2 regions of the Anaerobacillus sp. genome follow, and region 2 is predicted to be linked to the other one. Evidence: predicted binding sites of a transcription regulator. Region 2 holds the regulator's gene; the other holds the start of a gene.
The links. Region 2 encodes LexA, which represses DNA repair genes until DNA is damaged. Its sites were predicted from a motif close to CGAACATATGTTCG; they were not measured.
Positions count from the first base shown of each region.

Region 1: uvrB (excinuclease ABC subunit UvrB) is a predicted target of LexA. The motif match lies at 2,497-2,510, and genes of this name have one in related genera.

Region 1 is NZ_JBKBWN010000014.1:63,525-69,229, forward strand. Features, by position in the region: gene ACK4M9_RS17480 (PDZ domain-containing protein) at 1-455, shown strand, start outside; gene ACK4M9_RS17485 (DUF2198 family protein) at 504-728, shown strand; gene ACK4M9_RS17490 (MFS transporter) at 1,088-2,383, opposite strand; gene uvrB (excinuclease ABC subunit UvrB) at 2,640-4,613, shown strand; partial or broken gene ACK4M9_RS17500 (RNA-guided endonuclease TnpB family protein) at 4,637-5,323, shown strand; gene uvrA (excinuclease ABC subunit UvrA) at 5,443-5,705, shown strand, end outside.
Region 2 is NZ_JBKBWN010000005.1:21,407-27,111, reverse strand. Features, by position in the region: gene ACK4M9_RS08120 (alpha-galactosidase) at 1-1,989, shown strand, start outside; gene lexA (transcriptional repressor LexA) at 2,107-2,730, opposite strand; gene yneA (cell division suppressor protein YneA) at 2,887-3,225, shown strand; gene ACK4M9_RS08105 (YneB family resolvase-like protein) at 3,191-3,862, shown strand; gene ACK4M9_RS08100 (DUF896 domain-containing protein) at 3,983-4,225, shown strand; gene tkt (transketolase) at 4,351-5,705, shown strand, end outside.

The DNA.
Region 1 (5,705 bases), on a different contig from region 2:
ATGGTAAACGAGTTTTACTTATCGGTATATTTGTATTAGCCTTGAGTGTTCTTAGCTTGTACTTCCCTATTTTTGTTCCGATTGTAGCAATTGCGCTAATTTTTGGAAGGGAAACACTCACATTCCTTTTAAGGTTGAAAGAAGAAAAGGAAACAAATATGTACACACAAAGAGAAAATGGACTTGTCATCCTTGGGGTTATTCCCAAATCACCAGCAGAAAAAATGGCTGTTAAAGTAGGCGAAGTAGTCACTAAGGTTAATGGAGTTCGCGTAAGAAATGCTCAGCAATTCTATGAAGGCTTGCAGCTTAACTCAGCATTCTGTAAGCTAGAAATTATTGATGAGAATGGCGAACTTCGTTTTGCACACACTTCTCTTTATACTGGCGAACATCATCAAATTGGTATCCTCTTTGTTGCTGATGAGCCTAAATATGAAAATAATGTTATGTAGGTGTCTAACCTAATCATGATAATATACGTTGGAGGGAGCAGGGAGTAAATGCTCAATGTCCTTTTAGCGCTCATTTTACCATTCTTCATGATGCTTTTTTTTACAAGAGTATCATATAGCAAATTTGGAGCGCTTTTAGTAACATTAATGATTGTCATTTTTGCCTTTGATGGCTTAAAACAAACAATCCCAGTAATAATTGCAGGAACTGTTTCTATCGCAGCTGGATATTGGATGTCGCTGCGAATTCAAAAGAAAAACCGTGGAGTATAACCGGTTTTTTTCAGAGGTCTAACAAGCCATTCATAAGCAAAACATGCGATTTCACACTAGAAATCACATGTTTTTTTATTGTTATCTGTCCCTGAAATTTCTTGAACGAGCGACTAAAAGTCGGTAGAGTTTTACACCGAAGAGAAAGGAAATTCAGCGGTCTTTATAAGAGTTCTATAACAGAAACTGAAACGATAAGGTCTATGTCGCTGAAATTTCTTGAACGAGCCTCTAAAATTCGTTAGAGTTTTACAGCGAAGAGAAAGGAAATTCAGCGACACTACAAAAAAGTAGTTGCTCTTCCCTTAGAAGAAGCAACTACCCTTAAAATCTTATGGAGATATTTTCCAATTAATAAATTAGCACTTATACTCGCAATTTTTCCTCGTATACCAATTCCAACAAACCCAAAGGCTAATGACGTAATACACGATAAAAATATACAATGCTAAATCTGCAGTCCCTGTCGTGTCAATTGACCAACCAAAAATTTTCGGGATAAAGAAGGCACCATATGCTGCAAACGCGGCAATTAAACCGAGAATTGGAGCGACTGCTTTTTCTTCAAAGATAAACGGTACCATTCTAAATGTTGATCCATTGGCGATCCCTGTTCCAGCAAATAAAATAAGAAACATAATTAGGAAGCCGTAAAAATTCTGATTGTGAAGGAAGAAAATTACACCACTTGTTGCAATAATCATACTTACAATGACCCAAAATGTAACCTTTGCACCACTGTTAACTTTATCAGATATCCAACCTCCTAATGGGCGGACACTGGCACCAACGAATGGTCCTAAAAAGGCGAAGGTAACAGCACTAACTTCAGGGAATTCAGAACGGATTAGTAAAGGAAAGGCTGCAGCAAATCCAATAAAAGATCCGAAGCACATAATATAAAGCCAAGCCATAATCCATGTATGCTTAAGCTTCAACACCGATAACTGCGCGCCAATACTTTGCTTAACGACTGGTGGCTCATCCATGAAAAATAATGTTAAGAAGAAGGCGATGATAATTGGTATCACCCATATAAATGCAGCGTTTTGAATGTAGACCTCAGTGCCGTCTGGCATAATTTGCGCGCCACCAGTTAGAGCCCCGATAAAGCCAACACCAATCACCAACGGAGCAACGAATTGAACGACACTGACACCGAGATTTCCAATGCCAACATTAATTCCATTCGCAGTTCCTTTACTTTTTTTCGGGAAAAATGGATTTAAAGTTGCTGTAGAAGAAGCTAAATTACCGCCGCCAAGACCGCATAACGCTGCTAATAGTAACATCATTGAATATGGTGTCTCTGGATTTTGAACTGCGAAGCCAATGCCGATTGCTGGAATTAACAAAACGGCTGTTGTAATCAAAGTTGTTCTTTTTCCACCTAGGATACTAGGCAAAAATGTATATACTAACCGTAATGTTGCTCCTGTTAAACCGGGTAGGGCAGCGAGGGTAAATAATTCCCCTTTAGTAAATTGAAAACCAACATCATTAAGTCTAACGGCAGTCACTGACCATAGTTGCCAAACGCAAAAAGCAAGAATGAGTGCAAATACCGATATTCGTAAATTTTTATTAGCGATTTTTTTTCCTTCATTTTCCCAAAAATGCTCGTTTTCGGGAGTCCAATTAATAAGTTTTGCCATAGTTCATTCCTCCGGTACTAATTGATCTGGCATTAACAACATGCCAATAATGCTTACTACAAGTTGAGTTTACCATTGTTTGGATTTTGTCGAATGTAATTTTTATCACAGTAGGAATATACGTTCGTAATTGATGTTTGAATGTGTTATCCTTGTGATATAATGAGTAGAGAGCATAAAACAGATTTTTTTTCACAATTATACAGCAACGCCTAAAAAATCGTTCACTAAAAATACAAAATTGGAGGGGGCAAATTTGGAGCAATTTCAGCTTGTTTCAAAGTATGAGCCACAAGGTGATCAGCCACAAGCGATCACAGAGCTAGTATCCGGATTAAAAGAAAGAAAACAGATGCAAACGCTTCTGGGTGCAACTGGGACAGGAAAAACATTTACGATCTCTAATGTTATTAAAGAGGTAAATAAGCCGACACTTGTGATTGCTCATAATAAAACGTTAGCAGGACAGCTATATAGTGAGTTTAAGCAATTTTTCCCGAATAATGCAGTGGAATATTTTGTATCGTACTATGACTACTACCAGCCTGAGGCTTACATTGCCCATTCCGATACATATATAGAAAAGGATGCGAGCATTAACGATGAAATCGATAAGCTCCGTCACTCGGCAACAAGTGCTTTATTCGAGCGCCAAGACGTCATTATTATTGCCAGTGTTTCATGTATTTATGGATTAGGTTCTCCTGAGGAATATCGTGACCTTGTCGTTTCATTACGGACGGGCATGGAAAAAGATCGTAATCAACTTTTAAGAGATTTGGTTGACATTCAATATGATCGAAATGATATTAACTTTACGCGTGGAACGTTCCGTGTCCGCGGTGATGTCGTTGAAATTTTCCCTGCTTCAAAAGATGAGCGTTGTATTCGTGTGGAGTTTTTTGGAGATGAGATTGATCGAATGACCGAAGTAGATGCTCTTACTGGTGAGATTCTTGGCGAACGTAACCATGTCGCAATTTTCCCGGCATCCCACTTCGTTACTCGTGAAGAAAATCTTAAAAAGGCGATTGTCCATATCGAAGCAGAACTTGAAGAACGTTTAAAAGAACTACATGAGAATGGAAAGCTCCTTGAGGCGCAACGGCTTGAGCAACGGACTCGTTATGACATTGAGATGATGCAAGAAATGGGCTATTGCAATGGGATTGAGAACTATTCACGGCATTTAACTTTCCGTGAGCCTGGTGCAACTCCATATACGTTAATAGACTTCTTCCCAGAAGACTTTCTAATGGTTGTCGATGAATCACACGTTACTCTCCCGCAAGTTAGGGGGATGTTTAATGGTGACCAAGCACGTAAACAAGTGTTAGTTGATCACGGTTTCCGTTTGCCTTCGGCTAAAGACAATCGTCCACTTCGTTTTGAAGAGTTCGAGAAAAAAATTAGACAAGCGATTTTTGTATCGGCAACACCAGGTCCTTATGAATTAGAACACACACCAAAAATGGTTGAGCAGATTATTCGCCCAACAGGGTTGCTTGACCCTACAATAGATGTACGTCCAATCAAAGGTCAAATTGATGACCTTATTGGTGAGATCCATGATCATGTTGAGAGAAATGAACGGGTTCTCGTTACGACATTAACGAAAAAAATGTCTGAAGACTTAACCGATTATTTAAAGGAACTAGGAATTAAAGTACGTTACTTACACTCCGAAATTAAAACGTTAGAAAGAATTGAGATCATTCGTCAGTTACGAATAGGGACATTTGACGTCCTGATTGGGATTAATCTCCTTCGTGAAGGTTTAGACATTCCTGAAGTTTCGTTAGTGGCGATTTTAGATGCTGATAAAGAGGGCTTTTTACGTTCTGAGCGCTCATTAATTCAAACAACTGGACGTGCGGCTCGTAACGCTAGAGGTCATGTCATTATGTATGCCGATAAAATCACCAGTTCAATGGATATCGCCATAAAGGAAACGAATCGACGTCGGGCCATTCAAGAGGCTTATAATGAAAAGCACGGCATTGTACCAACAACGATTCAAAAAGATATCCCAGACATCATTAAAGCGACAATGGCAGCGGAAACGGATGAAGAATACACAGCCGCTCCGATTACAAAGTTAAGTAAGAAAGAGCGTGCCGCTGTCATTGAGCGAATGGAAGTAGAAATGAAGGAGGCTGCCAAGGCGTTGAACTTTGAGCGTGCCGCAGAACTTCGTGACTTAATTATCGAGTTAAAGGCGGAAGGGTGAGTTTAGTAGAGGTCAGTTTCCATGGCCGAATGATGAAGGCCACGATTAGGCGCAATCCAAGCGGTAAATACTTCATTAGTATTTTGGTAGAAACAGAAATGGAGGAATTGACTAAAACTCATTCGTCTATCGGTGTCGATGTTGGTCTTAAAGCTTTTGCGACTCTTTCGAATGGTACCGTCTATCAACATCCGAAGTGGCTTCATTCGCTAGAACAAAAGTTAGTAAAAGCTCAACAAATACTTTCTAGACGAAACATCGGTTCATCCAATTGGTACAAACAACGAAAAAAGGTCGCTCGTACTCATGAAAAAATGACGAATGCCCGTACAGACTTCTTACACAAACTTTCAACCCATCTTGTCAAAAACCACGACGTGATTGGGATAGAAAATCTGTCTGTTCAAAACATGGTAAAGAATAAGAACCTGGCCAAGGCAATTAGTGAAGCTTCTTGGTATCAATTTCGTCACATGCTTGAATACAAAGCAAGTTGGTATGGCAAACAAGTAGTAGTTGTCGCCAAAAACTTCGCAAGTAGTCAGCTGTGTTCGTGTTGTGGCTACAAACATAAAGACGTGAAACATCTCGCTTTGCGTGAATGGGAATGTCCATCGTGTAAGAGCTATCATCAAAGAGATGTGAACGCAGGAATCAATCTTCGTAATGAAGCATTACGATTAACTGTCGGGACGACAGGGATAGCCTAATCAACTAGATACCATTAGGTGTCTTTACTTAGGAAGCCCCCCACTTCAATTTTTCGATAGAAAATTAAGTGGCGGGTAGTTCACTGAACAAGCATATAGTGGAAGGGTGACATGAATACATGGCTTTAGAAAATATTGTTGTAAAAGGGGCTCGCTCTCACAATTTAAAAAATATTGATGTAACGATCCCACGTGACAAACTAGTTGTCCTCACAGGTTTGTCTGGATCAGGAAAGTCGTCTTTAGCTTTTGATACGATTTATGCAGAAGGGCAGCGACGCTACGTAGAGTCTTTATCGGCATACGCTCGCCAGTTTTTAGGACAAATGGACAAGCCTGATGTTGATGCAATTGAAGGATTATCGCCGGCAATTTCGATTGA
Region 2 (5,705 bases):
GAGGAAGTTCAAACTTTAGTCGTCACTTTAAAAGAGGCGCACCGTGAAGTTTATCTCGAGCTTATTTATCAAGTATTTTTTGAAGCTGATGTTATCACTAGGAAAGTACGAGTAATTAATAAAGAAGAACATGGAATTACGATTGAGAAAATAATGAGTTTACAAATTGACTTTGATCATAAGAACTTTGAAATGACAACCTTTACAGGTAGCTGGGCAAATGAAATGAATAAGCAAGTGGTTCCTTTAAAAGGAGCTGCTATGAGTGTTAGTAGCCAATGTGGAACTTCGAGTAATCGGACGAATCCGTTTTTCATGCTTTCAGAGCCTAATACATCGGAGGATTTTGGGAAGTGCTATGGCTTTAATCTTGTTTATAGCGGTAATCATTATGCTAGCGTCTCGCCAGGCAGTAATGGTGGGACTAGGGTAATGAGTGGAATTAATCCGACCGAATTTAATTGGTATTTGCAATCTGATGAAGTGTTCGATACACCTGAAGCGGTATTTTCTTATAGTGACTCAGGTTTTAACACGTTGAGTCAACGTTTTCATCAATTTATCCAGAAACATATTGTTAGAGGAACGTGGCAAAACAAACAGAGACCGGTACTTATAAATAGTTGGGAAGCTCACTATTTTAAATTTAATGAAAAGAAATTATTGAGTCTTGCAAAAAAAGCAAAGGACATTGGAATTGAGTTATTTGTCCTTGACGATGGCTGGTTTGGTGAGAGAGATGATGACACTAGTTCCTTAGGCGATTGGTATGTAAATGAGAAAAAGCTCCCGAACGGAATAGAGGGACTAGCTAAAAAAATTGAAGAACTTGGTATGGCCTTTGGTATTTGGGTTGAGCCAGAAATGGTCAATGAAAACAGTAAATGTTACAAGGAACATCCAGAGTGGGCAGTGAAAATTCCTAATAGAGCCCATTCAAAAGGCAGAAATCAAATGTTATTAGATTTAACACAGCGAGAAGTCCAGGATTATCTCATTTCGCAAATGGCGAATATTTTCTTGAAAAAAGGCGTTAGCTATGTGAAGTGGGATATGAATCGTAATTTTTCAGATGCGTATAGTTCGGCACTTCCAGCAGATAGACAGGGAGAATTTTTACACCGGTATACTCTTGGACTTTACAGAGTTTTAAGGAAGCTAACCGAGACTTTTCCAAATATCTTATTTGAAAGCTGCGCCTCAGGAGGTAACCGTTTCGACTTAGGGATGCTCTGTTACATGCCGCAAGTGTGGACGAGTGATAACACAGATGCTATCAGTCGTTTAAGTATTCAAGAAGGGGCTAGTTATGGCTATCCTTTATCAGTCATGGGGGCACATGTTTCAGTATGTCCAAACCATCAGACGTTAAGAAGTGTTCCGTTATCAACTAGATTCAACACTGCATGCTTTGGGTTGTTGGGTTTTGAATTAAATTTATCGGATATGTCAAAAGATGCGTTGGATGAAATGAGAGAACAAATTCAGTGCTATAAAGATTGGCGACAAGTATTTCAATTTGGACGGTTTTACCGGGTGAACAATCCTACAATAGGTAGTGGGACAAGCTGGATGGTTGTTTCGGAAGATGGTTTGCGAGCAGTTGGCGGTATTTTTCAGATCCTATATAATGAGCAGAGTGCTCGAATGAAGTTTATCGGAAAAGGGCTTTTACCTGGTGCAATTTATCACTTTTACAATATGCCCTTTAAAATACCAGTAAAAGTGTTTGGTGATTTAATTAATATGTACTCGCCGGTTCATATTAAACAAGATTCAATGTTACACAACATCGTCTCAAAGTTCTACTCTTTAAATGGTGAAGTTGAGGATTATGTCATACCAGGAGACGTTATTAATGAGGCCGGTATTTGGTTGAAGCAAGGGTTTCAAGGAACAGGTTATGATCAAGATATAAGAGTCTTTAATGATTTTTCTTCAAGATTATATTTTATGGAAGTATGTAATAATTTAATAGAGAATATGTAGAAGCAAGGAGTCAGACTCCTTGCTTTTTTACCTGGATATGTCAAGCCAAATTCTTTCCAAAAACACAAAAAAGAACCAACCAAAGTTGATCCTTTTTATAATTAGACATATTAACTGTTAGTGTACCGAGCGGAATACCCCAATAACTTTCCCTAAAATCGAACAGTTTTGTAGAATAATAGGTTCCATTGAAGAGTTTTCCGGCTGTAGTCTAATAAAGTCTTTTTCTTTAAAGAAACGTTTAACTGTAGCTTCATCTTCTTCAGTCATAGCCACAACGATATCCCCGTTATTTGCCGTCGGCTGTTGCCTAACAATAACCATATCTTTATCAAAAATTCCTGCCTCAATCATACTATCACCTTGGATTACGAGAACAAAGACTTTGTCGTCCCCAACGAATTTTTCGGGAAGGGGTAAGTAATCCTCTACATTTTCATAAGCTGTAATTGGTTCTCCGGCAGTTACTTTACCGATGATAGGTACATATGAAGTATTAGGTGCTAGCTGTTCATAGCTTTCGTCTTTTAAATCAAGAACTTCAATGGCTCTAGGTTTTGTAGGGTCTCTGCGAATTAATCCCTTTTTTTCGAGGCGAGAAAGGTGCCCATGCACAGTAGAACTAGATGCTAACCCTACTGCTTCACCGATTTCTCGAACTGATGGTGGATACCCTTTTTTCCGAACTTCATCTTTTATATAATCTAAAATTTCTTGCTGCCGTTTTGAAATCTTATTCATTATGTAGCACCCCATTTTCTTCATTATCTTACCATAATTATACTTCAGTTGTATCAAATATGCAAACATAAGTTCTAAAAACAGTTGACAAGAACGAATGTTCGTTATATTATAAAAGAGAACATATGATCTTATATAAGAAAGTGAGTGTTTTAAATGGATAAAAGACAAAAGTTTTCATTCTCAGATATTAGTTATATTGCATTATTTATTACTATAATCGCTTACATGTTAATGTCTGCTCATGTTTCTGCCCAACCTAAATATGAGCATTTCATAGAAGTAGAAGTAAAAAATGGAGATACACTTTGGTCAATTGCAAGCAAATACACAGATGGAGTAACCGTCCAGTCTTACATAACGATATTAAAAGAACAGAATAATCTTAGGGATCATCACATTTATGCCGGACAAGTTCTACTCGTTCCTCAACAAACAAATAAGGATGCAGGTGTTGAAAATGAAAGCGATCATTTACTGTCGAGTAAGTACTGATAAACAAACTCAGGAAACGTCATTATCAAGACAAAAAGAGGAATTAGTATTGTTGGCAAAGAGAAATGATCTCTCCATCTTTAAAATTATTGAAGAGAAGGCAAGTGGATTTGAAATTGAGAGAGATGGAATTTTTGAGATTTTGGAAGATTTCAAGGAGAAAAGAGCGGAGGTCTTGTTAATACAAGATGATACTCGGCTTGGAAGAGGGAATACGAAAATTGCTCTAGTCCATCAATTAATAAAATACGACGTTCAAATCCAAACGATTAACGATAATGGCGAATTAAAACTTTCAGAAACTGATACGCTTGTCTTAGATATCGTAAGTGTTGTCGAAGAATATCAGAGAAAGCTTCATAATCTGAAGATAAAACGTGGAATGAATAGAGCTATTAAAAATGGCTATAATCCTTTTGAAAATTTAGGGAATACTAACGCAGGTGGTCGAATAAAAAAGGAAATTCCTATAGAAGAAATTGTTAGGCTGAAGAAAATGAAACTAACCTTTCGAGAAATAGCAGCTACCTTAAGGGGATTTGGCTATGATGTTTCAAAAGCGACCGTTCACCGTCGTTATCAAGAGCATCTTAAAGACAGTCAAGAACACGAATTCAACCCAGTGGAAGTCAATTAAAAGGTGAAAACAACGAATATTTACATGTAAGCCATTTAGCACTCCTTATTAAAAAGTTGAAAAGGTCTTGTACTTGATGTAAATTTACCAGTAGGTCTAATCAATTTATGGAGGGTTATAATGTTATCAAGTGAAAAGTTAAAGCGGATTAATGAACTTTCAAAAAAAGCAAAATTAAATAGTCTTACAATTGAGGAAACAAAGGAACAGCAACAATTACGGCAAGAATATATTCAAACGTTTCGTTCCTCATTTAAAAATCAACTTCATTCTATTAAAGTTGTCGATGATGAAGGTAAGGATGTCACACCGAAAAAGCTAAAAGCAAGTAAGCAAACTAATAAAAGTAACTTAAAGCATTAACATCTCTTTTTTATTCGACAAAAATTCACTATTTTATCCACAGATAGCCTTGTTAAATTTTATGAGAAGGTATATGATAAAAAACGTAATAAAATGTGGATTGAGGAAAGAAAGGATGATCTTAAATGACAGTAAACGTTGATGAATTAGCAATTAATACAATTCGTACATTATCAATTGATAGTATTGAAAAGGCAAACTCCGGTCACCCAGGAATGCCGATGGGCGCTGCACCTATGGCTTATGCACTTTTTGCAAAGTATATGAATCATAATCCAAATAACCCTAATTGGTTTAACAGGGATCGCTTCGTATTATCAGCAGGGCACGGGTCTATGCTTTTATATAGCTTATTACATCTTTCAGGGTATGATCTGTCTTTAGAAGATCTACAAAGCTTCCGTCAATGGGGAAGTAAAACGCCAGGACATCCGGAATATAGACATACTCCAGGTGTTGATGCTACAACTGGTCCGTTAGGACAAGGAGTTGCAATGGCAGTTGGTATGGCGATGGCGGAAAGACATTTAGCTGCTGTATATAATAAAGAAAATTTCGAAGTCGTTAATCATTATACATATTCAATTTGCGGTGATGGAGATTTAATGGAGGGTGTATCAGCAGAAGCAGCATCACTTGCGGGTCACTTAAAATTAGGTCGTTTAGTCGTGTTGTACGATTCAAATGATATCTCTTTAGATGGAGAATTAAACAAAGCTTTCAGTGAGAATGTTGAGGACCGCTTTAACGCTTATGGCTGGCAAGTTATTCGTGTAGAACAAGGAAATGACGTAGCTGAAATCAATAAAGCGATTGAGCTTGCTAAACAAGACGAGCGTCCAACGTTAATTGAAGTGAAAACGACAATTGGCTATGGATCACCGAATAAGGCAGGTAAATCAGCTTCTCACGGAGCACCACTTGGTAAAGATGAAATCAAGCTTACTAAAGAAGCTTATAAATGGACATATGAACAAGAATTCCATATCCCTGAGGAAGTTACTGAACTATTTGCTGCTGTTAAAGAAGCTGGTATTTCTGAAGAAGCAAAGTGGAATGAATTAATGAAGCAATATGAAGAGCAATTCCCAGAGCTTGCTAGTGAATTAAAGCTTGCAATCAATGGTGATCTTCCAGCAGGCTGGGATAAAGACTTACCAGTTTATGAAGGTGGGAAAGATAATGTTGCTTCCCGTTCTTCTTCAGGAGAAGTATTAAACGCATTAGCAAAAAATGTTTCACAAATCTTTGGTGGTTCTGCTGATTTAGCATCTTCTAACAAAACAACGTTAAAAGGTGAAGCTGACTTCTCGAGAGATGACTATAGTGGAAGAAACATCTGGTTTGGAGTAAGGGAATTTGCGATGGGAGCAGCCTTAAATGGAATGGCACTTCATGGTGGTGTTAAGGTATTTGGAGCAACATTCTTCGTATTCTCTGATTACTTACGTGCTGCTATTCGTTTATCAGCATTAATGAA